One region of the Delftia tsuruhatensis genome, then DNA from elsewhere that is predicted to be linked to it. Evidence: predicted binding sites of a transcription regulator. Region 1 holds the regulator's gene; each other region holds the start of a gene.
What was found. The regulator FNR, encoded in region 1, switches genes on or off when oxygen is low (the NO sensors DNR and NnrR bind a similar motif). The targets are predictions, from matches to a motif close to TTGATNNNNATCAA.
Positions count from the first base shown of each region.

Region 2: a site for FNR is predicted at 5,954-5,967, ahead of clpB (ATP-dependent chaperone ClpB). Genes of this name have one in related genera too.
Region 3: a site for FNR is predicted at 3,744-3,757, ahead of L1Z78_RS01965 (hemerythrin domain-containing protein). Genes of this name have one in related genera too.

Region 1 is NZ_LR813084.1:4,030,870-4,041,064, forward strand. Features, by position in the region: gene L1Z78_RS18245 (bifunctional diguanylate cyclase/phosphodiesterase) at 1-1,280, opposite strand, end outside; gene L1Z78_RS18250 (HD-GYP domain-containing protein) at 1,277-2,512, opposite strand; gene L1Z78_RS18255 (sulfite exporter TauE/SafE family protein) at 2,687-3,406, opposite strand; gene hemN (oxygen-independent coproporphyrinogen III oxidase) at 3,412-4,794, opposite strand; gene fnr (fumarate/nitrate reduction transcriptional regulator Fnr) at 4,955-5,674, shown strand; gene L1Z78_RS18270 (hypothetical protein) at 5,757-6,044, opposite strand; gene L1Z78_RS18275 (FixH family protein) at 6,224-6,538, opposite strand; gene ccoG (cytochrome c oxidase accessory protein CcoG) at 6,596-8,065, opposite strand; gene ccoP (cytochrome-c oxidase, cbb3-type subunit III) at 8,148-9,065, opposite strand; gene L1Z78_RS18290 (cbb3-type cytochrome oxidase subunit 3) at 9,093-9,230, opposite strand; gene ccoO (cytochrome-c oxidase, cbb3-type subunit II) at 9,242-9,874, opposite strand; gene ccoN (cytochrome-c oxidase, cbb3-type subunit I) at 9,894-10,195, opposite strand, start outside.
Region 2 is NZ_LR813084.1:1,580,697-1,590,891, reverse strand. Features, by position in the region: gene L1Z78_RS07215 (N5-glutamine methyltransferase family protein) at 1-429, opposite strand, end outside; gene L1Z78_RS07210 (GNAT family N-acetyltransferase) at 476-997, opposite strand; gene L1Z78_RS07205 (coniferyl aldehyde dehydrogenase) at 1,262-2,698, opposite strand; gene L1Z78_RS07200 (hypothetical protein) at 2,869-3,216, opposite strand; gene clpB (ATP-dependent chaperone ClpB) at 3,247-5,859, opposite strand; gene L1Z78_RS07190 (helix-turn-helix domain-containing protein) at 6,010-6,924, opposite strand; gene L1Z78_RS07185 (DMT family transporter) at 7,029-7,922, shown strand; gene moaE (molybdopterin synthase catalytic subunit MoaE) at 7,928-8,389, opposite strand; gene L1Z78_RS07175 (hypothetical protein) at 8,477-8,731, shown strand; gene L1Z78_RS07170 (hypothetical protein) at 8,741-9,076, shown strand; gene dapA (4-hydroxy-tetrahydrodipicolinate synthase) at 9,347-10,195, shown strand, end outside.
Region 3 is NZ_LR813084.1:428,090-438,284, reverse strand. Features, by position in the region: gene L1Z78_RS01985 (magnesium transporter CorA family protein) at 1-977, shown strand, start outside; gene L1Z78_RS01980 (molybdopterin-dependent oxidoreductase) at 982-1,614, shown strand; gene L1Z78_RS01975 (dienelactone hydrolase family protein) at 1,620-2,312, opposite strand; gene L1Z78_RS01970 (MarC family protein) at 2,502-3,149, shown strand; gene L1Z78_RS01965 (hemerythrin domain-containing protein) at 3,183-3,683, opposite strand; gene L1Z78_RS01960 (hypothetical protein) at 3,976-4,563, opposite strand; gene L1Z78_RS01955 (CsbD family protein) at 4,714-4,932, opposite strand; gene L1Z78_RS01950 (ABC-type transport auxiliary lipoprotein family protein) at 5,222-5,899, opposite strand; gene L1Z78_RS01945 (MlaD family protein) at 5,913-6,875, opposite strand; gene L1Z78_RS01940 (ABC transporter ATP-binding protein) at 7,056-7,856, opposite strand; gene L1Z78_RS01935 (MlaE family ABC transporter permease) at 7,936-9,066, opposite strand; gene L1Z78_RS01930 (GMC family oxidoreductase) at 9,368-10,195, shown strand, end outside.

The DNA.
Region 1 (10,195 bases):
TGGTGGCCCAGCGAGTCGTTGATGATCTTGAAGCGGTCCAGGTCGATGAACAGGATGCTGAACACCGTGCCACCCGCACGGGCCGCCTCGATGGCCGCATCCACGCGCTGGGTGAGGTTCAGCCGGTTGGGCAGGCCGGTGAGCGCATCGCTGTAGGCCAGTTGTTCGATGCGCTGCTGTGCCACGCGCTGCTGCGTGAGGTCGCGCATGAAGCCGATGCTCTGCACCACATCGCCCTGCGCGTTGCGCAGCGGCACCCAGGACAGGCGCACGGCGCAGCGCGCCCCGCCCGCCTGGCGCAGCCACAGGTCGCCTTCCCAGAAGCCGCCCTGCTGCCATTGGATGCGCGCCATGTCGCCCAGCGGCTGCGCGGCATCCTGCGCGGACTCGAACAGCGACTCCACCGTGCGCCCCTGCACCGGCACGCCGCCCAACAACCGCTCGCAGGCGGGATTGGTGCGTGCCACGTCCATGTGACCATCGGCGATGAAGATGCCATCCAGGCTGGACTCGAAGACCCTGGCCGCCAGTTCCAGTCCGGCCTGGGTCTGCGCCTCGGCCGTGATGTCGCGGAAGGAAAAGATGCGCCCCATGGGCAGCCCACGGCGCAGCTGGGGCACGGCACGGCGCTCCAGGATGCGGCCGTCGCGCAGCTCCAGCACGTCGGCCGACTCCATCAGCGGCTGGGCGGAGAGCCTGGACAGCTGGCGGGCATAGGATTCGGCGTCGCGCACCTGGCTGGCCAGGTGGTCGAGGATGGCCACGTCGTTGCGGCGCACCAGCAGCCCCTCCGGGATGCCCCAGAGCGTGGCGAAGCGGTGGTTGAAGGCGCGGATGCGACCATCGGGGTCGCAGACCAGGATGGCGTCGGCGGCCGACTCCAGCGTGGCGCGCAGCTCGCCGAGCAGGCTTTCGAATTCGGCCTCGTGGCGGGCCTGCTCGCGCCGGTCCAGCATGCTGACCAGGAGCACATCGCCGTCCAGCGCGCGCACACGCATCTCCACGGGCGCCAGCTGCCCGTCGGCGCGGCGCACCTCGGCGATGAACTGGGCACCGGCCTGCCAGTTGAACGGATCGCTCCAGAAGGCCTGCTGCTGCGGCGTGGCGGCCAGCACCTGCACGGGCAGGCCCATGGCCGCATCGGTCTCATAGCCGGTGACGGCCTCGCTGGCGGCATTGGCGCGCAGCACCGTCAGGCTGCGTGCATCGATCAGCCACAGCGCCTCCTGCAACGCGTCGAGCAGACGGGGCCAGGCGCGGTTCAACGCATGCTTGTTCAAGGCGCCACCCTCGGTGGATCGAGCTCCACCGCCCGTTCGAAGTAATAGCAGACACGCCGGCGTGGTGACAGATAGTCCAGCGCATCGCGCGGCAGCTGCGCCGGGGCCACGCCACGGCGTATGCCCAGCTCGGGATACAGCTCCAGCGCCAGCACGGGGGCCTGGGCCGCGGGCACGTCGGCATCATGGACCATCACCGAGGGCTTGAGCGGGCGGGAGGCATTGACGGACATGACCATGGCGTGCCGCCCATCGGTCAGCTCCACCACCGAACCGGGCGGGAACACGCCCATCATGCGGATGAAGCCGTTGAGCACGGGCGCCGCGAACTTGTCGCGCAGCCGGCTGAACAGCAAGGCCAGCGCCTCGTGCGGCGTATGCGGCGTCTGCGCGTCGCCGGGGTTGCACAGGCGGTCGTAGGTGTTGACCAGGGCCAGGATCTGGCCCGTGAGCTCCATGTCCTCGGCCACCAGGCTCAGCGGAAAACCCGTGCCATCGGCCCACTCGTGGTGCTGGGCGATGGCAGTGGTGACCTGCGCCGACAAGCCCATGCGCAAGGCGATGGCCACGGATTCGCCCACGTGGCGCTCGTAGCGCTCGCGCACCGCCTCGGGCACGGAAGGCTCCAGCGCCAGGCCGTGCATGCCTTCGACGCCTGTCACGGGCTTGCCCGCGTCATGCAGCAGCGCCGCCAGCCCCAGGTCGCGCAGCAGCGACGCCTCCAGCCCCAGGGCACGGCCGAGCAGCAGGCTGAGCACCGTCACGTTGACCGCATGCACGCTCTGGTGGCTGCCCACGCCATCGGACAGCAGATGGATGGCCACGTCCTGCGGCCCGGCCAGTTCGGCCATGCAGCCGTCGACCAGGGCCTCGGTGGGCCGCCGCGCCTGCTCGGGGTCGCGTGCGATGGTGGCCTCGATGGCCACATAGCCGCGCTCCACTTTCTGGAAACGCGCATTGCAGTCCTCCAGCCGACCACGCCAGTCAGGTACGGACAGCAGCAACTGCGCCTGGGTGGCATCGCCGACGGGGGCCGGAGGCGGCAGGGGCGCCGACTCCTCGGGCGCAGGCGTGCGCGCCTCGGCCGGCCAGGTGTCGCTCTTGTGCGGCACGCAGCGCACGGTCTGCAGACCCAGCGACTTCAGCGTCTGGATCTGCGCGTTCGAGGTGATCTTGAAGCTGCTGACCGGAAAAGGATGGTTCAGCCATCCAACATCGAGCTGGACAAACATGCCCGGACGAAGGTCTCGGATATCGATGAGGACGGAATGGTTCACGCGCGGCAACGGCCCCGAGGCTGTAGGGATCGGCAAATGTAAGCCGATGATTCGGGCATTATCTCCAGTTCTGGAGGCCTCGCAGCCAATCTGCGGGCACCAGTGTCCGACCAGGCCACCGGCTGTTGCTCAACGGCACCACAGACTGGGCTTGTAGACCAGGTCCATCCACAGTGCCCAGGCAGCCACGCCGACCAGCATCAGCCCGGCCAGGCGCGTCCCCCATTCGGCCCGCAGTCCGTCCAGGCGCTGGCGTCCCAGCCGCCACAGCCAGGGGCCGCCCACCAGCCACAGGCCGCTGCCCACGCCAAAGGCGGCCATGGCCAGCGCGCCCTGCACGGCCCCGCCGCTGAGGGCCGCCACCAGCACGGCGGAGTACAGCAGACCGCAGGGCATGAGGGCCCAGGCATAACCGGCCGCAAGCGTTCCGCCCGGTGCCGACACCCAGGGTTGCACCCGGCGCCAGGCGGCACGGCCCGCCGACTCCAGCCAGGCTGGCTGGCGCGCCTGGGCCATCATGGCCAGGCCCCAGGCCATCACCGCCACATGGGTCAGCGTCCAGAACGGCTGCAGCGCCGTGGTCCGGCTGGTCAGCCACGACAGGCTTTCCATGGCCAGCGCCGAGGCGGCGCCCAGGCTGGCATAGCCGGCCAGCCGCCCGCCATGGAACAGCGCCGTGCGCAGCCACAGACGACTTTGCAGCCCGTGGACGGTGACGGGCTGGGCACCACGGCCCTCGCCCGCCTGGCCGGAAGTGACCACGCCGCAGGGCGCGGCGCACATGGCAAGGCAATGGGGCCCGCCAACGAGCCCCATGATCAAGGCGGTCCAGAGCAGCGACAACAGCATGGGGGCTAGATGATGCGCGAAAAACGCGCCCGGTTCTTGTCCGCCTGCAGATACCGGTCGAACAGCATGGCCACGCCGCGCACGAAGTACCAGCCCATGGGCGTGACCTGGAAGCCCTCGTCGCTGATCTGCACCAGGCCCTTGTCCTGCAGATCCTCCAGCGCCGCCATCTCGGGCGCGAAATATTCGCGAAAGCCCAGCAGCCAGGCCTGCTCCATGGGCTCGAACAGCACGGCGCCCTGGCACATGATGGCCATGATGACGGCGCGGCGCACCAGGTCGTCGCGCGACAGCGCCAGGCCTCTCACCACGGGCAACTGGCCGGCGTCGATGGCGTCGTAGTACTCCTCCAGCGTCTTGGCGTTCTGGCTGTAGCTGGCTCCCACCTTGCCGATGGCCGACACGCCCAGCGCGATCAGGTCGCAGTCGGGCTGGGTGCTGTAGCCCTGGAAGTTGCGGTGCAGCCGCCCCTGGCGCTTGGCCACGGCCAGCGCATCCTCGGGCAACGCGAAGTGGTCCATGCCCACATAGACATAGCCGCCGTCCATGAAAGCCGCGATGGAGCGCGAGAGCATGGCCAGCTTGTCGGCGCCCTGGGGCAGATCCTCGGAAGCGATACGCCGCTGCGGCTTGAAGCGCTCGGGCAGATGGGCGTAGGCGTACAGGGCGATGCGATCCGGCCGCAGCGCGTTGACCTGCGCCAGCGTGCGCTCGAAGGACTCGGGCGTCTGCCTGGGCAGGCCGTAGATCAGGTCCACATTGATGGAGGCAAAGCCCAGCCGGCGCGCGGCGGCCACCAGCTCGAACACCTGCGCGGCCGGCTGCACGCGGTGCACGGCGATCTGCACCTGCTCGTCGAAGTCCTGCACGCCGAAGCTCAGGCGGTTGAAGCCCAGTTCCTTGAGCACCGCCAGGCGTTCGGCGGTGACGGTGCGTGGATCGACCTCGATGGAGTACTCCCCCCCGGCCTCCAGCCTGAAGTGCTCGCGCAGCAGGCCCATCAGCGTGCGCAGCTCCTCGTCCGAGAAGAAGGTGGGCGTGCCGCCGCCCAGGTGCAGCTGGCTGACGGCCTGGCCCTTGCCGCAGTGGGCGGTGTGCAGGGCGATCTCGCGGGCCAGGTAGTCCAGGTAGACCGCAGCACGGTCATGGTGGCGCGTGACGATCTTGTTGCAGGCGCAGTAGTAGCACAGCGATTCGCAGAACGGCACATGCACATACAGCGACAAAGGCATGGCACGTGCTGCGGTACTCGATTTGCGTTGTTGCAGCGCCAGGATATAGTCCTCTGCACCAAAGGCCTCCACGAAACGGTCGGCGGTGGGGAACGAGGTGTATCGGGGCCCCGGTACGTCGAAGCGACGCAGCAGCTCTGGGGTGACAGCGGTCATGGGTTTTTTCCTCTAATACCTTGACTGTGCCGCAGGGCATCGGCCCCGTCCTTGACTCACATCAAGAGTTGTTTGAGGCACTGCTGCGACAATTTGATCCAACTCATCGCCATCCACGAGGTCACCACTGGCACGCCACTGTGCCGCTGATGTTTACTCCATGAACCTTCAGACCATCAAAGCCTCCTGCTCCAACTGCAACCTGCGCGAACTGTGCATGCCCATGGGGCTGGATGCCGAGCAGATGCAGCGCATCGACGACATCGTGGCCACGCGCCGCAAGGTCAAGCGCGGCGGCCTGCTGTTTCGCAACGGCGAGGCCTTCACCTCGCTGTATGCCATCCGCACGGGCTTCTTCAAGACCTGCGTGGCCACCGAGGACGGTCGCGACCAGGTCACGGGCTTTCAGATGGCCGGCGAGATCATCGGGCTGGACGGCATCGTCAACGACCATCACACCTGCGATGCCGTGGCCCTGGAGGATGCCGAGGTCTGCGTCATGCCCTTCGACAAGCTCGAGCACCTGTCGCGCGAGGTCACGGCCCTGCAAAACCACGTGCACAAGGTCATGAGCCGCGAGATCGTGCGCGAGCACGGCGTCATGCTGCTGCTGGGCAGCATGCGCGCCGAGGAGCGCCTGGCCGCCTTCGTGCTCAACCTGGTGCAGCGCCTGCATGCACGCGGCTTTTCCAAGTCCGAGCTGGTGCTGCGCATGACGCGCGAGGAGATCGGCAGCTACCTGGGCCTGAAGCTGGAGACCGTCAGCCGCACGTTCTCCAAGTTCGCCGAGGAGAACATCATCGAGGTGCGCCAGCGCCACCTGCGCATCCTGGACACGGATGCGCTCAAGCGCATCGTCAACAGCCAGCAATGCCAGTAGGGCATGCCAGACGCCCCTTGCGGAAATGATGAAGGCCCGCGAAAGCGGGCCTTGTTGCTTGCGGGGTGACCAGGGGAGCGGATCAGTCGCGTCCCAGTCCCTGCAGGGCCAGATCCGGGTCGGGCTCGGAGACGATGCCGTCGTTGAGGTCGCGTGCCGAGCGGCCCAGCATGATGGTCATGAGGCTGGACAGCATGGTCACGGCCCAGAACGCGAAGAAGGCCAGCGTATAGATCCCCTGGCGGGACCAGCCCAGGTCGCCGAGCCAGTGCAGCTCCAGCGGGTCCACGAAGGCAAAGACCAGCATCTCCATCACGGCGGCCGCCAGGAAGGCAGGCCAGGCAATCCACATCCAGCGTTGGGCCAACATCAGCGATCTCCTTGGGCTGTCGAGGGGCACGTTGATTGTGCGCCCCGCCAAAGCATGCCGCCAAGCCCCACGCAGCCCCGCCGGCCTGTAGGAAACCCTCACCCGTCGCGCATGCCGGAGACGGGGTTCACCATGCAAAAAAAGGCCGCATTGCGGCCTCCTGCAAGGATGCGCGGCGTTCAGCGGTCCGTGGGGTGGTCGTACGCCGGCGTGGCCGCATGGTTGCGGCCTGTGACGGCGGGCGCCAGGCTCTTGGGAACTTCGCGCGCGCCGCCTGCACGTTCATTGATCTCGATGCCGTTGCGGTAGTAGTCGGGGTCGATCACGGGGTCGGCCCCATTGATCGCGATGATGGCCGTGACCACGCCGGCCACCACCACGGCGGCCGGACCGGCCACCACGAGCCAGACATGGGCGAACTTCCACCAGGGCTTGCCGGCGTCCGGGTGCGGAGCGGACGGGGCGGCCGAAGGGACTGCGGGACTCGAAGACATGGGAAACCTCTTTCTTTCAAGCGGCACACGCGGCATGCGCCGCGCGTTCCGGGAACATTACCTGGGAACCAGGAAGACCGCCTTCTCGGACGCCCGGCCCGCACCTGCCGCCACGGCATCGATGTCGAAGAATACGGTGTGCGAGCCCGGCTCGGCGGAACCGTAGGGAATCTGCAGGCGCGCCGCGATGCCGCGCGTCTCGGCGGGGCCGACCTCGACCTCCTGCTCCGAGGCCAGCTCCAGGCCGTCCAGGCCGTGGGCGCTGATGCGGTAGCGCTGGGCCTGCTCGGTGGCGTTCATGATCTGCAGGCGGTAGACATTCTCCAGCTTGCCGCCCGCGACGATGCGCGACAGCGAGGCCCGGTCGCGGATCACGTCCACCTTGACCGACTGGCGCAGCGCCAGGCTCACGATCATGGCCGTGCTCAGGCCGACCAGCACGGCCGAGTAGATCAGCACGCGGGGCCGGAAGATGCGGCGCAGCACCTGGGCGCGCCGCCAGGCACCGGCCATGGCGTTCTGCGTGGTCAGGCGGATCAGGCCGCGCGGGTACTCCATCCTGTCCATGATGGAGTTGCAGGCGTCTATGCACAGGCCGCAGCCTATGCACTCGTATTGCAGGCCGTTGCGGATGTCGATGCCCACGGGGCAGACCTGCACGCACATCTTGCAGTCGATGCAGTCGCCCAGGCCCTGGGCCTTGTGGTCCACCTTCTTGGTGCGCGGCGCGCGCGGCTCGCCACGGCCCGTGTCGTAGCTGACGATCATCGTGTCCTTGTCGAACATGGCGCTCTGAAAGCGCGCATAGGGACACATGTACTTGCAGACCTGCTCGCGCATGTAGCCCGCATTGCCATAGGTGGCGAAGCCGTAGAACAGCACCCAGAATATCTGCCAGCTGCCCTGCAGCGCCAGCAGCTCGGCTCCCAGTTCGCGGATGGGCACGAAATAGCCCACGAAGGTGAAGCCCGTCCACAGCGCGATGGCGATCCACAGGAACTGCTTGAGCAACTTCTTCCAGAGCTTCTCGAAGGTCCAGCCGTTCTTGTCCAGGCGCATGCGGGCACTGCGGTCGCCTTCGACCTTGCGCTCCACCCACATGAAGATCTCGGTATAGACGGTCTGCGGGCAGGAGAAACCGCACCACAGGCGCCCGGCCACGGCCGTGAACAGGAACAGCGCCAGCGCCGAGACGATCAGCAGCCCGGCCAGGTAGATGAAGTCCTGGGGGTACAGCACCAGCCCGAACAGGTAAAAGCGCCGAGCGCCCAGGTCGAACAGCACCATCTGGCGCTGCCCCCACTCCAGCCAGGGCAGGCCGTAGAAAACCAGTTGCGTGAGAAACACCAGGGCCCAGCGCCAGCGTGCGAACACCCCGCTGATGGAGCGTGCGTAGACCTTCTTCTCGGACTCGAACATCGACACCAGCTGGTCCGGATCGGGTGTGGCCGACCCATGCGCAGCCGGCGTGATCGGAATGACTTTGCGGGGAGGCTTCCCGGCGTCATCGCCGCTCTCGGGCTTCATGGTGGGTTCCTTTGTTTTTTTGAAATATCTGAAAACTCAAAAGCCAAAAAAGGCGGCGCCGGGGCACCGCCTTCTTCATCTTTTACTGCGCCGGGGCGCCGTCCTTGTGGGACATGCCCCAGACGTAGGAAGCAAGCACCGCGATCTGCGCCTCGGTCAGCTTGTCCTTCTGGGCCGGCATCTCGTTGTGCTTGCCGTTGTTGATCATGGCCGTGATGGCCGCCTCGCCCCAGCCGTGCAGCCAGATGTCGTCGGTCAGGTTGGGCGCGCCCAGGGCCTGGTTGCCCTTGCCGTCCATGCCATGGCAGGCCGCGCAGGCCGTGAACTTGGACTTGCCCAGCGAGGCCTTGAGCGAGTCGTGCGGGCTGCCCGACAGGCTCAGCACATAGTGCGAGAGATTGCGCACGTCATCAGGCGTGCCCACGGCGGCGGCCATGGGAGGCATGATGCCGACGCGCCCGCCCGTGATGGTTTCCCGGATCTTCTCGGGCGTGCCGCCATGCAGCCAGTCGCCATCGGTCAGATTGGGGAAGCTCTTGCCACCGCGCGCATCCGAGCCGTGGCACTGTGCGCAGTTGTTCATGAACAGGCGCTCGCCGATGGCCATGGCCTGGGGATCCTTGGCCATTTCCTCGGTGGACATGCTCGTGAACTTGGCGTACAGCGGCTCCAGGTCCGCGCGGGCCTTGGCCATCTCGTTCTCATAGGCGCCCAGCTGCGACCAGCCCAGCTTGCCCGCGAACGAGCCCAGGCCCGGGTAGGCCGCCAGGTAGGCGAAGCCGAACACCGAGGTGATGATGAACAGCCACATCCACCACTTGGGCATGGGGTTGTTCAGCTCGCGCAGGTCCTCGTCCCAGACGTGGCCCGTGGTGTTGTCGGCGGAGGGGACCACCTTCTTGCGCGCGGTGAGATACAGCAGCAGCAGGCAGCCGATGATGCCGCCCAGCGTGATCGCCGTGACGTAGATCGACCAGAAGTTGTTTACGAAATCGCTCATGGGAAGTTCTCGTTCTGGTGGAGGGACTCAGTCTTGCTCGAACGGCAACTGGGCGGCCTCGTCGAAACGCGCCTGGTTGCGGCGGGCGAACGCCCACCACCAGATGCCGATGAAGCAGGCCAGAGAGGCCAGCGTGGCCACGATGCGCATGGTGGTGATGTCCATGTCGCTCTCCTTTACTTGACCGAACGGCCCAGCACCTGCAGGTAGGCGATGACGGCTTCCATTTCCGTCTTGCCCTTGACCTGTTCGGCGGCGCCGCTGATTTCCTCGTCGCTGTAGGGCACGCCCACCTTGCGCAGCGCGCCCATGTGCCGGGCAACCACGGTGTCGTCCACCTTGTTCTTCTCCAGCCAGGGATACGCGGGCATGTTGGACTCGGGCACCACGTCGCGCGGGTTGTTCAGGTGGATGCGATGCCATTCATCGCTGTACTTGCCACCCACGCGGTGCAGGTCCGGGCCCGTGCGCTTGGAGCCCCACTGGAAGGGGTGGTCGTAGACGAACTCCCCTGCCACCGAGTAGTGGCCATAGCGCATGGTCTCGGCGCGGAAGGGACGGATCATCTGCGAGTGGCAGTTGTAGCAACCCTCGCGCAGATAGACATCGCGGCCCATCAGCTGCAAGGGCGTGTAGGGCTTGAGGCCCGCCACGGCCTCGGTCGTGGACTTCTGGAAGAACAGCGGAACGATTTCCACCAGCCCGCCGACGGCGACCACCAGCAGGGTCAGCACGATCAGCAGGAAGTTGTTGGTTTCCACCTTCTCGTGGGAAAAGCTCTTGGGAGCGGTATGGTTGTGATCGGACATGAGTAATGCTCCTAGACGCTCAGGCGTGGGCCACGACGGCAGGCACGGCCACCTTCACCGAACGACCCGAGATCGCGGTCTTCCAGGTGTTCCACAGCATCACCAGCATGCCGCCCAGGTACAGCAGGCCACCGGCCACGCGGATCACGTAGAACGGATAGCTGGCCTTGACGCTTTCGACGAAGGTGTAGGTCAGCGTGCCATCGGGATTGACGGCGCGCCACATCAGGCCCTGCATCACACCGGCGATCCACATCGCGGCGATGTACAGCACGATGCCGATGGTGGCCATCCAGAAGTGCAGCTCGATGGCGCCCACCG
Region 2 (10,195 bases), 2.5 Mb from region 1:
CAGGCTCCAGTCGGGCGCCCGCCGCAAGGCACAACGCCAACCGGCGTCGAGTTCGATCAGCAGGCTGGACAGAATGCGGGCACGCTGTGCCTGCGCCTGGCGGTGCAGGTGAAAGGCATGGGGAAACGCGGCCTTGCCGTCATCCGCGTCGGCGCGCCGATGGCGGGCCTTGGCCGAGGATGCGCCAGGCGCCTTGTCCAGGCGCCGGCCCAGGGCCTGCAGCAGCTGGCGCGCGTTCTGGAAATCGCCACGCCACAGCATGGCCTGTCCCTCGCAGGCCAGCCGGTAGGCACGGTCCGCAGGCAGGCTGTCATCGGCGATGACAATGCGGCGCGGCGCGGCCATGGTGCTGTCCATTCGCCACAGCGCGGCGTGCGTGGCATCTTGTTCCTGCCACTGCAGCAGGGACCAGTTCCGGGAAGAAGACATGGCCTGCTGCTCCGTGGATGATGGGCGGATGGACGCGCTGGCCAGATCAGTTCAGTGCGCGCTTGAGGCGCACTTCTTCGATCTTGAGGCCGCCGATCTGGGCGGTCTTGGCCGTGGACATCTCGCGCTTGAAGCCGGCGAGCTCATGGAAACGCAGTGCGCGCTCGTTGCGCAGCGGCACCCACGAGGTGACATTGGTGCAGCCTTCTTCCAGCAGACCGTCGCGCGCAGCGTCCCACAGGGCCACGCCCACGCCCTGGTTCCAGTGCGAAGGGGCGGCATAGATGGCCCAGATTTCGCCAGTGGTCTGGCGCGACTTCTCGTCACGCGAGCGGTCGAAACCGACAAAGCCCACGATCTTGTCGCCATCGATGGCCACCTGCACCTGGGGCTCGCAGTATTCGATGGCCTCGCGCCAGTAGGCCTGGCGCTTTTCTACCGACGACATGCTTTTGAGCTGGTCGTCAGGGACCAGTCCTCGATAAGCCTCCATGGCGGAAGCAGTATGGATCTGGGCAATCGCTTTTGCATCGCGGAGAGTGGCTGGACGAACCTGGATACTAGACATGGAAAAACCGAAACGAAAACAGGTGAAAATAGAAGGGCGTGATTTTCACCGGAATCGCGCTTTTTGCGTGCACTGCAGGCCTTAGCCATGCACGCAAGTACGGCTGTGCTCGTTTTCTTGCCCTTGGCTATCGGATGTGCTAGATGCTCTTCAAAAAAGAGCAACTGATGCATGTGACACAAGGCCTGGCAAAGAATCAGTTGACAATTCATGGCGATGCAGGCAGGACTGAGCGAACAGCCTGCCATCCTGCCTTGCCGGGCTTCACAGCCAGCGGCGCATCAGCGCCATGATGCGGTCGAACTTCGGCCCATAGGGCGGGTACAGCATCGAGGCGCCCGACCAGCGCGACTGCACGAACACCGCCTTCTGGTGGCTCAGCCGCGCAAACCCCTGCTCCGAATGGTAGGCCCCCCAGCCGCTGTCGCCCACGCCTCCGAACGGAAGGTTCTCGTGGGCGAAATGCAGCAAGGTGTCGTTGACCGTCACCCCGCCGCTGATGGTGCGCGACAGCACGGCATCACGCAGCTTCTCGTCCCGTCCGAACCAGTACAGGGCCAGCGGCCTGGGCCCGGCGTTGATGGCGGCGACCACGTCATCCAGCCGGTCATAGCTGATCACAGGCAGGATGGGCCCGAAGATCTCCTCCTGCATGAGCTGCATCTGGCTGGTGGCATTGAAGACCAGCGCAGGCGCCATCTGCCGCTCCACGGCATCGCCCCAGCCGGCCTCTGCGCCATCCAGTCCCGTGCCGCCATCTTCCATCCACTCGACATGGGCGCCCATGCCCTGGGCCTGGCGCAGCATCTGGCGCAGGCGCGCCAGGTGGCGCTTGGTCAGGATGGCCGCGTAGTCGGGATTGCCGGCAAAGCGCGGGAACAGGCGGCGTGCGGCGGCGCGAAAGGCCTCGGTGAACTGTGCCTCCTGGCCGCGCGGCAGCAGCACATAGTCGGGCGCGATGCAGGTCTGCCCCGCGTTGACGAGCTTGCCATGCGCGATCTTCAGCGCTGCTTCCTCCAGGTCGCAGTCGCTGGAGAGGATGCAGGGCGACTTGCCGCCCAGCTCCAGCGTGGTCGGCGTCAGATGGGCCGCCGCGGCCTGGGCCACGCGCCGTCCCACGGCCGTCGAGCCGGTGAACAGCAGGTGGTCGAAATGCAGCCCGGAGAATTGCGTGGCCACGCTGACGTCGCCCTCGATGACGGCGAACTCCTCGGGCGCGAAGAACTGCCCCACCAGGGCCGCCATCTGTGCCGAGGTGTGCGGCGTGAGTTCGCTGGGCTTGAGCATGACGCGGTTGCCGGCGGCCAGGGCCGTGATGGCCGGGCCCAGGGCCAGCTGCACCGGGTAGTTCCAGGGGGAGATCACGCCGACCACGCCCAGGGGCTGGCGCTCGATCCAGCCTCGTCCGGGCAGCAGCATCAGGGGCGTGCGCACCCTCTGGCGTCCCGACCAGCGCGCCAGGTGGCGCAGCGTGTGCTTGAGCAGGTTGCGCAGCACGAACAGCTCCACCATCTCGGTCAGCCGCGGCGAACGCATGCCGAAGTCAGCCTGCACCGCCGCGGCCAGCACGGGACCATGTTCTTCCAGCAGTTTTTGCATGCGCAGCAGGCGCTCGCGCCGCACCAGCAGCGGCACGTCCACCTGCGCCCGACTGGCCTGGTACTGAAGGTCGAAGACGCGGTGGAGATCCAGCGGGGTCATAGGCTCGATGATAAGAAACGCTTGCCTGCGCCGCAGTCCGGCCGGAACACGGCGGCAGGAAAAAAAAGGGAGCCTTGCACGGGCTCCCGGGGGTTACAGACTATACGGGCCTGCAGGCACAGCCCGACACCGAAGATGCGCAGGCCGCGTAAAGGCTGAAGCAAGACGCTTCAGGGCTCGCGCACTTCACGGGGCTGAACGTCGGTCACCTCACCCGCGCCAGGCAGCACGCCGGCACGGCGGCCTCCGGCCTCGGCGGCGCCATAGGCACGTTGAGGCCGCTGCGCCATCCATTCCGAACCCGAGCGGTAGACGGTCTGCCAGCCCGCTCGCGGGCTCATGCGCATGGACCAGGGCGTCACGGGCCGGCCCGTGAACCTGGCCCACAGCGCGCGCACGCCCCATACCAGGGCCAGCAGCGCGGCCGCCGTGAGCAGGCTGACAAAGAAGACCAGACCCACGAGCATCAGCAGGATGCGCACGGCCCAGCGGGTCAAGGTGGCGACGAAATCGTTCAAAGCAAAGCCTTTCCTGGCAGGTCCGGTGCGTCAGGCGGAATCTGCCGCATCGAACCGGAATACACCCGGTTCCTGTACCGGGTCCACATGCACCGCAATCGTGCTCTTGGGCGGAAAGCGCCCTTCGAGCAGCAGTTTCGACAGCGGGTTCTCGATCCGCTGCTGGATCGCGCGCTTGAGCGGCCGGGCCCCGAAGACGGGATCGAAACCCACCTTGGCCAGTTCGGCCAGGGCCTGGTCGGACACCTGCAGCGCAAGGTCCATTTTCTCCAAACGGCGCTCCAGCAGCTTGAGCTGAATCCTTGCGATGGACTCGATATTTTTCGCATCCAGCGCATGGAAGACAACGGTCTCGTCGATGCGGTTGAGGAATTCGGGCCGGAAATGGTTCTTGAGTTCCCCCCAGACCGCATCCTTGACCTCATCGTATTCCTCGCCGACCATGGACTGGATCAGCAGGGAGCCGATGTTGCTCGTCATCACGATGACCGTGTTCTTGAAGTCCACGGTGCGGCCCTGGCCGTCGGTCAGGCGGCCGTCGTCCAGCACCTGCAGCAGCACGTTGAAGACATCGGGATGGGCCTTCTCCACCTCGTCGAGCAGCAGCACGCTGTAGGGCTTGCGGCGCACGGCCTCGGTCAGGTAGCCGCCCTCCTCGTAGCCCACGTAGCCCGGAGGCGCGCCGATCAGGCGAGCCACTGAATGCTTTTCCATGAACTCGCTCATGTCGATGCGCACCAGATGGTCCTCGCTGTCGAACAGGAAGCCTGCCAGGGCCTTGCACAACTCGGTCTTGCCGACGCCCGTGGGACCCAGGAACAGGAAGGAGCCCGTGGGGCGGTTGGGATCGGACAGACCCGAGCGCGAGCGACGGATGGCGTTGGCCACGGCCGAGATGGCCTCATCCTGGCCGACCACACGGTCATGCAGCCTGTCCTCCATGTGCAGCAGCTTGTCCTTTTCGCCCTGCATCATCTTGGACACGGGAATGCCCGTGGCGCGGCTGACCACTTCGGCAATCTCTTCGGCACCGACCTGTGTGCGCAGCAGCCGGTGGGCCGGGGCACCGCCCTGTCCCTGTTCGCTGGCCTGCACCTCGTTGAGCTGCTTCTCCAGCGTCGGCAGCTTGCCGTACTGCAGCTCGGCGACCTTGTTGAAATCCCCCTTGCGCTTGAGCTCCTCGATCTGGATGCGGATCTGATCGATTTCCTTGCGGATCTGCTCCGAGCCCTGGGCACTGGCCTTCTCGCTCTTCCAGATCTCCTCGAGGTCGGCATATTCACGCTCCAGGCTGCCGAGTTCCTCCTCGATCAGTTGCAGGCGCTTTTGCGAAGCCTCGTCCTTTTCCTTCTTCATGGCCTCGCGCTCGATCTTGAGCTGGATCATCCGGCGCTCGAGCTTGTCCATCGCCTCGGGCTTGGAATCGATCTCGATCTTGATCTTGGCCGCCGCCTCGTCGATCAGGTCGATGGCCTTGTCGGGCAGGAAACGGTCCGTGATGTAGCGGTGGCTGAGCTCGGCAGCGGCCACGATGGCCGGATCGGTGATGTCCACGCCGTGGTGGGCCTCATAGCGCACCTGCAGGCCGCGAAGGATGGCGATGGTGTCCTCCACCGAAGGCTCGTCGACGAGCACCTTCTGGAACCTGCGCTCCAGCGCCGCGTCCTTCTCGATGTATTTGCGGTATTCGTCCAGCGTGGTCGCGCCGATGCAGTGCAACTCGCCGCGCGCCAGTGCGGGCTTGAGCATGTTGCCGGCATCCATGGCACCATCGGCCTTGCCGGCGCCGACCATGGTGTGGATCTCGTCGATGAAGAGGATGATGCGCCCCTCTTCCTGCGATACCTCCTTGAGCACGGACTTCAGGCGCTCCTCGAAGTCGCCGCGGTACTTGGCACCGGCCAGCAGGCCCGCCATGTCCAGCGACAGCACGCGCTTGTTCTTCAGGCTCTCGGGTACCTCGCCGGCAACGATGCGCTGGGCCAGGCCTTCGACGATGGCGGTCTTGCCCACGCCGGGCTCGCCGATGAGCACGGGATTGTTCTTGCTGCGCCGCTGCAGCACCTGGATGGAGCGGCGGATCTCGTCGTCACGGCCGATCACGGGGTCGAGCTTGCCGCTGCGCGCACGCTCGGTCAGGTCCAGCGTGTACTTCTTGAGCGCCTCGCGCTGGCCTTCGCCTTCCGCGCTGTCCATGGTCTGGCCGCCGCGCACGGCGTTGATGGCGGACTCCAGGGTGGAGCGCGTCACGCCGCTTTCCTTGAGCAATTGGCCTGCGCGCGTGGAGCTGCCGCTGCCGTCGGTCAGCGCCAGCAGGAACAGTTCACTGGCGATGAACTGGTCGCCGCGCTTGAGGGCTTCCTTTTCCGTGGCCTGCAGCAGGCGGCCCAGCTCGGAGCCTACCTGGACCTGGTCCTGGTGCTGCACGCGCGGCAGGTCGGCCAGGGCCTTCTCGGCCGCGGCCTGCAACTGGCCGACGTTGGCGCCGGCGCGCTGTAGCAGCGAGCGAGGGCCATCGTCCTGGCGCAGCAGCGCCACCAGCAGGTGCAGGGGCTCGATATTGGATTGGTCACCGCCCAGGGCCAGCGTCTGAGCGTCGGCCAGGGCTTCCTGGAACTTGGTCGTCAGTTTGTCGATTCGCATGGTGTTTCTTTTGCTCCTGAAACAGGGTCACTGCGATTTATCTGATACCTGCGGGGGAAATTTCAAGGTGTGCAGCGCCCACACGGGCGCCGGCTTGCGCCAGATCAAGCCCGCTGTCGCGCCCAGCCGGTTGCCCTGCCCGTTTCCCGATCAGCGCCAAGCATTGCGCTGAAAGAGCGAGAACTGCGTAGGCGTAACACCCAAATGCGTGCGAAAGCTGCGCACGAGATGGCTTGCGCTGGAAAAACCGCAGTCCAGGGCCAGGTCGGCCAGCGGCGGCGCCTGGCGCGCCCGCAGTGCCTGGCGGGCCCGCGCCAGGCGCTGCTGCAGCACCCATTCGTGCACGGTGCAGCCCATGCTCTGGCGGAACATGCGCGCGAAGTGGAATTCAGACAGGCAGGCCACCTGGGCCAGGGCCACCAGGGTCAGCGCCTTGCTGTCATGCAGATGCTCCTGGACATGGTCCAGCACCTTGCGCCGCGCGGCCTGCGACAACCCGCCCAGCGGTCGCTGCAATGCCTGCAACTGGCGCGGCGTGGCCGACTGCTGCACCAGCCTGTCGATCAATTGCTGCCCGATGGTATCGGCCTGCAGCAGCTGCTGCGGGTCCTGCCAGTCCAGCCGCATCAATGAGCGGGCACCGGCGTTGAAGGCCAGGTCATCGCCATAGATCTGCGGACGCAGCGTGCGTGAGCGCGGCTCGGCGTCGAGCATGCGGACCACGCGCCCGGCCCAGGCCAGATCGGAGACGTAAAGGTGCAGGAACTGTACCGGCGCGCGCACCAGCCAGTGGGACTCGCCCTCAGGCGGGAAGATGCAGATGCGCCCCGGCGCACCCATGGCCTCGGGCCGCTCCTTCAGCTGCGACCCTTCACCCCCGGCCAGATAGACCGACAGCGTGTGGTGGCCGGGCTGGCAGTAGCGCACCTCGTCGTCCCCATTGGCCCAGACGGCCAGCTCCACGCCTTCGCTCAGGCGCGCGCGCCGCTGCAGGCAGGCCTTGGAGCGGGACAGCACCTGGCAAAGGTGACTGGGGGGCAGCTCGGGCAGCGGCGTGGGCGTCATGGCTGCGATTGTGGGGCCACGGCGGGCTGGCAGTGGATGGCCATGCCACCAAACCGCAGGAATCTGCCATGGCTCCCGGGCCGGTGGCGCCATCATCAGCCGCCATGACTGCCACCCTTTATTGCCTGGTCGTGCTGATCTGGGGCTCAACCTGGATCGCCTTGAAGATGCAGCTGGGCTCCGTGCCCGTGGAGCTGTCCATTGCCTATCGATTCGCCCTGGCCGCCGTGCTGATGTTCACCTGGCTGGCCTGGTCCAGGCAGCTGCGCGTTCCGCGCGGCCCGGCGCTGCCGCGCGTGCTGGCCCAGGGCCTGTGCCTGTTCAGCGTCAACTTCGTATGCTTCATGCATGCCAGCGAGACGCTGGCCAGCGGACTGGCCGCCGTGGTCTTCTCCAGCGCCAACCTCTGGAACGCGCTGCTGGCGCGCATCCTGCACGGACGCAGGCTGGCGCCCCATGTGCTGGCTGGCAGCGTGTTCGGCCTGGCGGGCCTGGCCGTGCTGTTCTGGCCCGAGCTGCGCGAAGGCCGGCATGCCAGCCTGCCGGGCCTGGGCTGGGCCGTGCTGGGTACGCTGTGCTTTTCCTGCGGCAACATGCTGTCGGCCTCGCTGCAGTCCATGGGCTGGCGACCGGCCCAGACCAATGCCTGGGGCATGCTGGCGGGTACGCTGGCGCTGTCCGCCTATGCGCTGGTGGCGGGCCTGCCCTGGCGCTTCGACACAAGCTGGTCCTATGTCGGGTCGTGGCTTTACCTGGCCATTCCGGGGTCGGTGATTGCCTTCACGGCCTACCTGACCCTGGTGGGACGCATGGGCCCCGAGAAGGCCGCCTATGCCACGGTGCTGTTTCCCATCGTCGCCCTGGCCATCTCGGCCCTGGTCGAAGGCTATGTCTGGACCCCGCTGGCCGTCTCGGGCCTGCTGCTGGTGATCTGCGGCAACCTGCTGGTGTTCCGCCCGCCGCAGTGGCTGCGAAACGCGCCCCCCCACAAGGCCTGAGCCCCTCACTGGCGCCAGCGCGCCAGCGCCTGCTCGTCGCTGACGCGCGCATCGACCCAGCGCGCGCCGGCCGGGGTCTGCTCCTTCTTCCAGAAGGGCGCCAGCGACTTGAGGTAGTCCATGATGTATTCGCAGGCCTGGAAAGCCATGCCGCGGTGCGATGCCGTGACGGCCACGAGCACGATCTGGTCCATGGGACGCAGCGGTCCGACGCGATGGATGACCCGCGCGCCATGGATGCCGAAGCGTTGCACGGCCTCGTCGATGATGGCTTCGATGGACTTTTCCGTCATGCCCGGGTAGTGCTCCAGCTCCATGCTGGCCACGGCATCGCCCTCATTGCGGTCGCGCACCGTGCCCACGAAGCTGCACACCGCGCCCACGCGCGCATCGCCGGTGCGCAGGGCAGCCAGTTCGGCGGATACGTCGAAGTCTTCGGTCTGGATGGAAACACGGACGGCTTGCATGAAGGCATTGTCGCAGGCCGGTGATGCCGTGGCGAACTTGGTAGCATTGCCGTCCCCAGCAGCCGGACCTTTGCCGCAGCAGCCCACATGGCCACACTCACCATCAACACCGCCGAGTACACGCTCTACCCCTCGCCACGCAACGAGCACCGGGTGGTTTTCGAACACCAGCTGTTCGTGCCCCATCCCTACACCATCATCCATCTGCCCGACTATGGCTTCCAGGGCAAGGCGACGCTGTTCGCGGCCCACCGCCTGGCCGACGGCAAGATGGGCCAGCTCGTGAGCTGCGAGCTGGCCGAGGACCTCGCACGCTTCGAGCGCATGTTCGAACCCGATTGAGGCGCGCCCATGGACGACACCAGCCAGATCCAGCCTCCGCCCAGCTTCGCCGCCCTGTACGCCGACCGCCACGGCCGGCTCAAGGCCTCCATCGCCGAGGTGGTGGCCCGCTATGAGCTGTGCGAGGACCTGTCCAGCCATCTGGTCGAGCAGGCGCAGACGCTCTACCACACGGGCAACTCCTCGGAAGTGGGGGTCTTGCTCGGCATCCACGCGGGCCTGGCGGCCGAGGGCTCCATCGTCAGCCCCGGCGAGGCGCGCTGGATCGTGCAGCGCCTGGCGGAATTGCTGGAGTGGCAGGCTCCGTTGTTGACGCAGTCGGCCGAAGCGCCGGACGCCGCCTGACAACGGCGCGCGGGCGCGCTACACTGCACGCCATGTCTGCTGTCTTTGCCTCTCCCGCACACCACGGCCTGCCCGTGCGTGCCTGCCTGCGCAAAGCCTGCAAACCCCAGCTCGTCTGACCGGAGCTGAGGTTCCGTCCAGATGAGCGACGGAATCGGCCCGGCAGCCTCTCTCCCCTCCTTCTTGCTTCAGGCGCCTGCCTTTCCGCCCTCGGTCTGGCCGGTGGCCATGTCCGGTCGTCCATCGATTGAAGTACCGAAGGGATTTCCCATGTCCTTGCATTCCACGACCTTGCCGCATGCCCTCTTCCAGGGGCTGTGGCTTCCGCTGGTCACGCCGTTCGAGGCCGGCGACGACGCCCCGGTGGACCACGGCGCCCTGCGCGCCCTGGTGCAGCACTACAACGGCACCGGCATCGCCGGCTACGTGGCCTGCGGCTCCACGGCGGAAGCCGCCGCGCTGAGCGAAGCCGAGCAGGACGCCGTGCTCGCGACCTTGCTCGATGCCGCCCGGGGCCTGCCCGTGGTCATGGGGGTATCGGACTGCCACCTGGGCCAGGCGCTGGCACGCGTGCAGGCCCTCAACGCAAGGCCGCTGGCCGGCATCTTGGTGCCGGCCCCGCACTACATACGCCCATCACAGGCAGGCCTGCTGCAGTGGTTCACGGCCATCGCCGACCACAGCGTCCATCCCGTCATCCTCTACGACATTCCCTACCGCACGGGCGCGGTGCTGGATCTGGCCACGCTGCGCGCGCTGGCCTCCCATCCGCGCATCGTGGCGATCAAGGATTGCGGCGGTGATGCCGCCAAGACCCAGGCCCTGATCGCCGACGGTCGTTTGCAGTTGCTGGCCGGCGAGGACGCCCAGATCCTTGCCACGCTGGCCCAGGGCGGCGCGGGTGCGATCGCCGCGAGCGCCCATGCCCATACGTCGCATTTCGTCGAGATGATGCAGTGCATGGCGCGTGGCGACCTGCCTGCGGCACGCGCGCTGTGGCAACCGCTGCTGTCCCACATCGCCGCATGCTTTGCCGAGCCCAACCCTGCCCCCATCAAAGCCTGGCTTGCGGGCCAGGGCCGCATGCGGGCCGGCCTGCGCGCGCCCATGCAGCCGGCA
Region 3 (10,195 bases), 2.5 Mb from region 1:
CCGGCCAGCAGCTGGTGGACCTGCATGTCTCGGACCTGCTCAACGCCCAGCTGCCCTCGCGCTATGACTACACCTCGCAGTACGACCTGCTGGTGTTCCGGCGCCTGGCGGCCGCGCAGGCCACGGCGCCGGAGGCGCCGGCTGCACCCGCCAGCCCTGCCGTGCGGCGCAGCGGCCCGCCCGTGCTGCGCCACATCGACACCAGCCCCGTGGGCTTTGCCCTGTTCGATCAGGTGCTGCTGTCCGTGCACCCGGGCGACTGCACCGTGCGCGACGCCTATGCCGCGCGCCTGCTGGCGGCCATGCCCACCGACCTGCGCGAGGGGCGCCTTAGCCCCTCGCCGGGCGCGCGTATCCCGGCCAGCCCGTCCGATCTGATGCTGCGCGTGGTCAACCTCATCGTGGACGGCTTCCTGGACCTGCGCCGCGAGCTGTCACGCCAGCTCGACCACTGGCAGACAGAACTGCTGCGCCCGCGCACGCGCTTTTCCAACTGGAGCGCCCTGCTGGACGCGCGCCTGGCCTTGCACGAACTGGACGATGTCTGCGAAGACCAGCGCGCTGCCATCCAGGACTGGATCGACGCGCTGGAGACCTGGCCGGCCCCCGAGGGTGCCGCCGCGCTGCGCGAACTGGACCTGCTCAAGGTGCGCAGCCGCGACGTGCTCGAACACATAGAGCGCGTGGTCCACCATGTGCGCCGGCTGGAGCAGAGCACCGAGACCGTGGTGCAGATGCATTTTTCCGTGCAAAGCAACCGCACCAACGACATCATGCGCACGCTGACCGTGCTGACCGCCGTCTTCCTGCCACTGAACCTGATCGCGGGCATCTTCGGCATGAATTTCGAGTTCATTCCGCTGGTGCACAAGCAGGATGGATTCTGGTGGGCCATGGCCTCGATGGCGCTGATCGCCGTGGGACTGACCGCCTTCTTCTGGAACAAGCGCTACATGGCGCGCACCGCAAAGGACTGAACCCATGGCCTCCAGGACCTCCCCCCTGTCCCGCCGCCACCTGCTGACGGCCGCCGCCAGCCTGCCGCTGGGCCACGCCGCCCACGCCGCGCCGGCCGGCCGCAGCCCCTCGCAGCAGGCCACCGTGCTCACCGTCAGCGGCCCCGGCGTGCGCGGCAACCGGGGGCCGCTGCACCCGGTCAGCGACCTGCTGCTGAAAAACCAGGGCCTGTCCTTCGACGTGGCCTGGGCTACGGATGCCGACGCGCTGCAGCGCCTGCCCGCCGTGGAGATCACGCCCCACATCGAATACGACGGCCAGCCCCACCGCCTGCGCGGTCCGCTGCTGGCCAGCGTGCTGCAGGCCGCCGGCGTGGACGCTGCGGCCGCCGCCGCCCAGGGCCACTGGCTCCACCTGCAGGCCATCGACGGCTACCGCGCCCGCCTGCCGCTGGCCCAGGCCCTGCAATGGCGCATGCTGCTGGTCACGCACATGGATGACGCACGTCTGGGCCTGGGCGGCCTGGGCCCGCAATGGGCCATGTATGACGCCGACCGCATTGCCGAGCTGGCCGGCAGGCCCCTCAAGGAGCGCTTTGCCCAGGCGCCCTGGGGGCTGTACTACATGGGGCTGCACGCGCAACAGCCCCGGGACTGAGCCCGTCAGGCCAGGTGCTGGTCGAAGAAGGCCAGCGTGCGATCGCGCGCCTGCAAGGCGCTGGCCTCGTCGTAGGCGCTGCGCTGGTCGCAGTTGAAGCCATGGTCGGCGTCGTAAAGATGCACCTGCACATGCTTTTGCGCCTGGGCGAAGAGCTGCACGGCGTCCACGGGAATGTGCTGGTCGCGGCGGCCGAAGTGGGCGATCACGGGACACAGCGGCTGGCGCCCCATCTCCAGCGGGGTGGTCATGCCCCCGCCGTAGTAGCAGGCCGCCGCCGACAGCCCCGGCAGGTTGCAGGCGGCGCGCCAGGCCCACAGGCCGCCCCAGCAAAAGCCGACGATGCCCACCTTGCCGCCCGGCACCAGCGTGGCGGCATGGGCGATGGCGGCCTCGATCTCGGGCAGCACGCCGGGCGGGGGCAGCGCCTCGGCGGCGGATTTCAGCGCCATGCCCTTGGCGCGGTCGGCATCGCCGTAGCCCAGGTCCACACCAGCCTCGACACGCGTGAACAGCGACGGCGCCACGGCCATATAGCCGCGGGCAGCCAGGCGGTCGGCCACGGCGCGGATATGGGCGTTGACGCCGAAGATCTCCTGCAGCACCACGACGGCGCCGCGCGCAGGCACATCGGGCCGCGCCACCCAGGCCGGCGAAGCCGTGCCATCCAACGAAGTCAACTGCACGAAACTGCCCATGTCCGCATTCCTTTCTGTCTGAGAACCTGTTGTGATTTCCCGGTGGGCGGGCGGGCTCCGCAGTGCTGTAATGGCGGCGGGCCGGCCCGTGCGGCGATTCTTTCACAGGAGACATTCGATGGAGCGATAAGCCGTTCTCATCAAGCACGGCAGGTTTCCCGACTCCGGTGGCAACCCTCAGAGAACCTCATGGACCTCAAACCCCTGATCACGCTGGTGGCCATCATCAACCCGCTGGCCATCGTCCCCTTCTTCATCCACTACACGGAGGGCTTCAGCGCCCAGCAGCGCCGGCAGACCATACGCACGGCGGCGCTGGCCTCGTTCTGCGTCATCGCCGCCTGCGCCATCATCGGGCTGCAGGTGCTGGATTTCTTCAACATCTCGCTGCAAAGCTTTCAGGTCGGCGGCGGCCTGCTGCTGCTGATCAGCGCGATGAACATGCTCAACGCGCGCCCGGCCGAGGAGCGGCCCAATGCCGCGACGCTGGCCGCCGGCGCGGAGAAGGCCGCCATGGGTGATAGCATCGCCGTGGTGCCGCTGACGATTCCGCTGTTGACCGGGCCGGCGGCCATGTCCACCGTGGTGATCTACGCCGACCAGGCGCGCAGCATCTGGCAGCACCTGGCCCTGGTCGGCTATGGCGTGGTGGTGGCGGCGGTGGTGATGGTCTGCTTCTCGCTTGCCGACCCTATCGCCCGTGTGCTGGGCAAGACCGGCATCAACGTGATGACCCGGCTCATGGGCCTGATCCTCGCTGCACTGGCCGTGGAGGTGATGGCCGGCGGGCTGGTGAAGATCTTCCCCATCCTCGCCTCCCGCGCCATCGCGCCCTGAGACCGGTGGCCCGGCCGGGGCGCGGAGCCCGGCTCAGGCGGGCACGGCCCGGACAGGTTGCGCGCTGCCATCGCAGGCGCCACCGCAACCCGTGATGACCTGCTCGGGCAGCACCTCGGGATGCGCAAGGGCTCCCGTGGCGGGATCGAAGCCTGCGCTGCGCAGATGCAATGCCAGCGCCGCATCCATGGTCTGCGCATGGTGGACGAACCAGGAGGCCAGCTCCGCCGCCATGCTGCGGATGACGGCCAGTTCGCCGGCCGCCGCCTTGTTCGCGCCCTCGCGCATCACCTGCAGCACCACCTTGTGCTGCAGGCTGTGGCAGTTGCTGCTGGAAAAGCGCGTGGACTGCATCCAGCGGTCTTCCTGATCGAAATGCACCTGCGTATGCGCGATCAACTCATCCCAGCGCGCGCACAGCTGCGCGTCCGGCGCGGCTTCCACCTCGGCCAGCAGCAGCACGAACTCCTGATGCACCTCGTCCATGGCCGGCAACTCCAATGCCAGCGCTCCGCTCCATTCCAGCACGGCCATATGCTTCTCCTGCCTTCATCGTGAAAGCCTGCAGCTTAGGAACGGCACCGCCCAACCCGGTTGACCCACATCAGCCAACCTGAAAACAGCAAAGCCCCGCGAGCGGGGCTTTCAATCGGAACTGAGCGCGTCGGCCAAAAACTGGCGCTACCCAAAATCAGGGACGGCGAGCGAGAGCCTAAGCCGGCCGCGCCGCCCCGCAGCGAGGCTGCCGTCCCCCTCCCCCGCGAAGCGGGTAGAGAGGCGCCGTGCAACGGGGGGAAGCGGCGTCAGCCGCTCAGGGGGAGCTTACTTACTGTCCAAACTTTCGCTTGGCATCCGCCACGCAGGTGTCCTTGGCGGCGCCGCTCATGGTGTCGCAACGGGCCTTGGCAGCCTTGTAGTCGGCTTCGCGGGTTTCTTCGGCAGCGTCCTTGCGGGTTTCTGCCACGTTGGCAGCCTTGGCTGCGGGGTTGGCAGCGGGTTCGGCCTGGGCCTTGTTCACCTTGGCGGCTTCCACGGCGTGCACGTGGGCGGCCTTGGCATCCTTCACGCACACATCCTTGGCGTCGCCCTTGAGGTCGTCACACTTTTCCTTGGCGATGTCGTAGTCGGCATCGGCCTTGGCGATGAGCGCCTTTTCACTGTTCTTGGGCGAGGGATTGCGGCGCGACTCCAGTTCGGCCTTGGCCACGTTTTCCTGGCCCTTGGCCTGCTTCTCGCAGACGTCCTTGGCGTTGCCCTTCAGCGGCTTGCACTGTTCCTTGGCGGCCTTGTATTCGGTCTCGATCTGGTTCTTGGCGGCCGTGTGCTCCGCATTGGTCATGGCCATGGCGCCGGAGGCCATCAGGCCCAGGGCGACAGCGGAAAGCATGTGGCGAAAGCGTTGCGGTGCTTGCATGATGGAACTCCTTGTATTTGTACTGAACCGGCCCTTGGTGCCTGCGGTGGCGGGCCATTGGTGCGTGCCCTCGGGCACGCTGGCTGTCTGTCGGGGAGCGGGTGGTGGCGCCGGCCAGGGAGTCCGTGCCACCCGCGGGGTCCACACTCGTCAGTCTTCGAAGCGGAAGTCGGGATGGCGCTTTTGCCATTCGGTCAGCTGCTTTTCGGCAGCGTCGCGGGCCAGGCCCTGGCGCTCCTGCAGCTTGCCCAGGAACTGTTCGCGCTTGCCGGCGATGACGTCCAGGTCATCGTCGGTGAGCTTGCCCCATTGCTCACGGATCTTGCCGGTGAACTGCTTCCAGTTGCCCTTGATGCGGTCTTCATTCATGGCTTGGTCCTTTCAGTGATGTTGAAGTCGTGCCGTGCAATCAGGCCTTGTTTTTTCAAAGCCGCTATCTGCATCAGCGACGGTTTCACTGTAAAAAACCTGGCGCTCCCGCGCCGTAGTCTGCGCCTAGCGTTGCTGGTCGTCCCAGGGGCAGCCCGGGTGGTGGGATCGGGACTACAGCCCCTGACGGACACGCTGGAAGCCGAAAGTCAGGCGACGACAAAAACAGCCGGAGGATGCACTGCACCAACCGGCTGTCTTGTGAAGAGGTGGAAGGGAAGTGAAGGGGTCAGTGTCCCTGCTGCCCCAGCCAAGCATCGATCTGCGCGATCGCCTCATCGGCCGCCCTGGCCAGGGCCTGGGCACCACCGGCGGCATCACCCGAAACCGCGGGACTGCGCACCTCGAACACCTTCTGCCCCAACAGGCGGTCCACCGCACCACTTTGCTCGACCAGGGTGGCGCGCAGCCGCAGCACGCCCGCGCTGGAGCCGGGCGCGTCAAAGACCTGGCTGAACTCCTCGATGTCCACGCGCAGCAGCGTCGGCACCGCGCCCTGCGCGCGCGGCTGGGCCACGCTTTCACTGCTGGCGAGCACGGGACGTTGCAGGCCCAGCTGGCTGCGCAAGCGCTGTTGCAGCAACAGGGCCGGGGGCTGGCTCCAGCGCGCATGCTGGTAGGGGCGCAGTTCCTGGCCGTTGGCATAGGCCAGGCGATAGAGCATGGCAGTGCTGCCGTCGGACAGGGCCGGGGCCTCCACATCGGCCAGGGCCAGTGGTGTACGCGTGGGCGCAGCGGTTGCGGTGGCAGCGGCAGGCACAGGTGCGGAAGCGGGAAGCGGCGCCAGGCCGAAGTCATAGCGTGCGGGCTGGGCCGGAGGCTGGGGCAGGGCCGAGCAGCCGGTCAGCAGCGCCAGGGCTGCGGCCAGGGCGACGCTGGCCAAGGTGGTCTTGCGAGAGATGGGCATGCGGATTCCTCGGTCAGGGCTGGGTCGCTGCGGACGGGACGACAAAGCCCGGCTCGCCAGGCCCAGGGCGGGCCTGGCCCGGACCGTAGATCACGGCCTGGGGGTTGTCGCTGAAGCGGCTGGCGGCCGTGCCCATCTGGCGGGCCGCACGCGAGACATCGTCGGCCGCGCGGTTGGCATGGGGTACCGTGGTGCGGCCCAGGGTATCGGCCATTCGGGTCAGCGCGCGCGTGCTCTGCGCGATCTGCTCCAGCGGCCCGTCCTGTGCGTTCACGCGGCGCACGGTCTGCTGCAGCTCGGAGGCCACGGAAGCGGCGCCGTTGCTGGCCTTCTCCAGGGACTGAAGGGTGTTGCGCGCATCGGTGACGAGCTGCGGCATCTGGCTGGCCAGCGCGCGGTCCATGTTCTGCGTGAGCTGCTGCACGCCTGCGGCAGCAGCGGCAATGTTCTCCAGCGCCTGGCTCACACGCTTCTGGTTGTCGGTGTCCAGCATGTCGCTCAGGCGGCGGGAGATCTCGTCGGCACGCTCCAGCAACACCTGGCCCTGGTCGGCCAGCATGCTCAGCGGCGAGGACCGCAGCGGCAAGCGCGGCAGCCCGCTGGGACCGGCCGGCAGCTGGGGCTGCGGCTGGTCGGCATCGTCGAGCTGCACATGGGCCAGCCCCGTGACCCCCTGGTAGCCCAGCACGGCGAACGTGGTCGGCGTGATGGGCGTGTCCACACCGACGGCGATACGGATCAGCACATTGCCATTGGTCTGCGGATCGAACCCGATGCGCGTGACCTTGCCCACGGCCACGCCCTTGTAGCGCACCGCCGCCTGGGCCTGCAGCCCGCTGATGCCATCCTTGGTGGACAGCTCATAGAGGTTGTACTGGCGCGTATCGCGCGTCAGCCAGACCGCCAGCCCCGCCAGCAGGGCCGCCACGACCAGCACGAAGATGCCGGCCGCCATGGCATGTGATTTGTTTTCCATGTCAATGATCCATAACGTTAGCCCAGCGAACAAGGCATGCAGCCGCCACCAGAGCACAGCCTTCAAAACTGGCGCAGCCCCCAACGTGGGACAGCGAGCAAGGGCCGCCCCGCAGCGAGGCTGTCGTCCCCCCCCGCGCAGCGAGAGGGGGGAAGGCGCGAAGCGACTCAGGGGGGCTTCTCATACCGTGCTCATCGCGCGCCTGCCGCGCTCGCCCTGGAAGAAATGCGCGATGAACGGATGCTTGAACTCGGCCACCTCGCGCGGCGGGCCGCTGACCAGCACTTTCTTCTCGGCCAGCACGGCCACGCGCGAGGACAGGGCGAACAGCGTGTCCAGGTCGTGGGTGACCATGATGACGGTCAGGCCCAGCTCGGCACGCAGCTCGCGCAGCAGGTCGCAGAATTCGTCGGAGCTCGTGGGGTCCAGGCCCGCCGTGGGTTCGTCCAGCAGCAGCAGCGGCGGATCCATGATCAGCGCGCGCGCCAGCGCCACGCGCTTGATCATGCCGCCGGACAGGTCCGCCGGCATGCGCGTGGCATGCTCGGGCTTGAGGCCCACCATCTGCAGCTTGACCAGGGCCGCGTCGCGCACCAGATCGTCGGGCAGGGTGCCCTGCTCTCGCAGGGCAAAGGCCACGTTGTCCAGCACGCTGAAGGCCGAGTACAGCGCGCCATGCTGGAACAGCATGCCCACGCGGCTGGCTGCCCCCTCGCGGCCCATTTCGCTGGCAGGGCGGCCCAGGACCTCCACCGTCCCCCTGGAGGGGGCCAGCAGCCCCAGCATCTGCCGCAGCAGCACGGTCTTGCCCGTGCCCGAACCGCCCACGATGGACAGCATCTCGCCACGCCGCACGTCGAGATTCAGGTCCTGGTGCACGGCAAAGGCATTATCGCCCTCGCCGAACACGCTCCACAGCCCGGCGATGCGCACGATGGGCTCGGCGTCAGCAGGCGCTGCAACCATGTTGTGCTCGTTCATTTCCGTCATCTCAGTGCCCCGCGCCGAAGGTATCGCCCCCCCTCGGGGGAAGGCGCGCAGCGACTCAGGGAGGATCTCCTCATATCCCCACATCCTTGAACAAGATCGCGAAGATCGCGTCCACGACGATGACCATGGTGATCGCCGAAACCACCGAAGCCGTCGTTCCCTTTCCCAGGCTCTGCGTATTGGGCTCCACGCGCAGGCCCCAGTGGCAGCCGATCAGCGCGATCAGCACGCCGAAGACCACGGACTTGCCCATGGCGATCCAGAGATTGCCGATCTTCACGGCCGCAGGCAGCGCCTGTGCGAAATAAGCCCCCGTCACGCCCATGGTCAGGTCGGCGGCGAGCATGCCTCCGGCCAGCGCGGCCAGCGTGGTCCACAGCGAGACCAGCGGCATGGCGACGGCCAGCGCCAGCGCACGTGGCAGCACCAGGCGAAAGCCGTGCGGTATGCCCATGACCTGCATGGCATCGAGCTCCTCGGTCACCCGCATCACGCCGATCTGGGCCGTGATGGCCGAGCCCGTGCGGCCCGCCACCAGGATGGCCGCCAGCAGCGGGCCCAGCTCGCGGATCAGCGAGATGCCCAGGATGTTGACGATGAAGGATTCGGCGCCGAACTGGCGCAGCTGCAGCGCCATCAGGTAGGCCAGCACCACGCCGATCAGAAAGCCCACGAGGGCCGTGATCGGCAGGGCCGTGGCGCCCATGGAATAAAGATGACCGGAGATGTCGCGCCAGGGCCCGCGGTGCGGGGCGCGCGCAAAGCGCAGCACATCGATCAGCAACTGGCCGATGAGCCGCGTCATCTGGGCGAAATGGCCGCACGCATTGATCACCAGGCAGCCCAGGCTGTCGATGCGGTCGGCCAGGCTCCAGCGCGATGGCGGTGGACGCGGCACGTCGGAGAAACGGGCCACGCGCTCGAGCATGGCGCGCTGTGCGTCGCTGGCAACGAAGCGTTCGGGCCAGCGGCGGCCCCAGTGGTTCCACAGCAACTGGGCACCCACATGGTCCAGCCAGTCCAGGCCCTGGAGATCCCAGCCCAGGCCACCGGCCGCAGCCTGCTGCAGCTGCGTGTGCAATCGGCGCCATTGCCGACGTCGGCCCAGCTCGGCCGCGCCCCAGGAACCGGTGGGCAGCGCCCACTGGCCATCGTCGCCACGGCGCAGGCTGCATTGGGGAGGGTTTGTCAGGGCGGGCAAGGCAGGAAGATCCTCGGACAGTGGAGACCGGCATCGGGCCAGTCAGGCAAGCCCGCAGGATAACCCGAGTACCCAGGGGCCGCAAAAGGCGCCTGCGCCCACAGGTCCGTCGCGCACGATCCAGGCTGCAATATTTATCAAAAAAACCCGCCAACCCTCATGCCTGCATGCTTTGCCGCTCACAGAGCAGGAGCACACCAGGCTTGCCCTATCGACAGGCAAGGGCCCATGCGCACAATGGATCGCCAGTACGGTCCATCCGGGACCGCCCGGCCTGCCGCAGGCGCCCCCCTTGCCCCCAATGAGCAACACCACCTTCGACTACATCATCGTCGGCGCCGGCACGGCCGGCGCCCTGCTGGCCAACCGCCTCACGCGCGAGCGCGACTGCCGCGTGCTGCTGATCGAGGCCGGCCGCAAGGACGACTACCACTGGATCCACATTCCCGTGGGCTACCTCTACTGCATCGGCAACCCTCGCACCGACTGGCTCTACCAGACCGAACCCGACGAAGGCCTCAACGGCCGCAGCCTGCGCTACCCGCGCGGCAAGACCCTGGGCGGCTGCTCCAGCATCAACGGCATGATCTACATGCGCGGTCAGGCCCGCGACTATGACGGCTGGGCCGCAATCACGGGTGATGACACCTGGCGCTGGGACCAGGTGCTGCCGGCCTTTCGCGCGCATGAAAACCACTGGCGCCTCGATGCGGGCAGCGGCGTGGACGAGCGCTTCCGCGCCCTGCACGGCGGCCAGGGGACCGGGGGCAGCGCGGAGTGGCGCGTGGAACGCCAGCGCCTGCGCTGGGACATCCTGGATGCCTTTGCCCAAGCCGCTCAGCAGGCCGGCATTCCCGCCACCGAGGATTTCAATGGCGGCAGCAACGAGGGCGTGGGCTATTTCGAGGTCAACCAGAAAGGCGGCCTGCGCTGGAACACCGCCAAGGCCTTCCTGCGCCCCACCTGCTATGGCCGCCCCAACTTCGAGCTGTGGACCCATGCCCAGGTGAGCCGCTTGCTGTTCGAGCCGCTTGCCGGCGGCGGCCAGCGCTGCAGCGGCGTCCAGGTCTGGACCGGCACGGAAATGGTCAGCGTGCAGGCACGCCACGAGGTACTGCTGTGCGCGGGC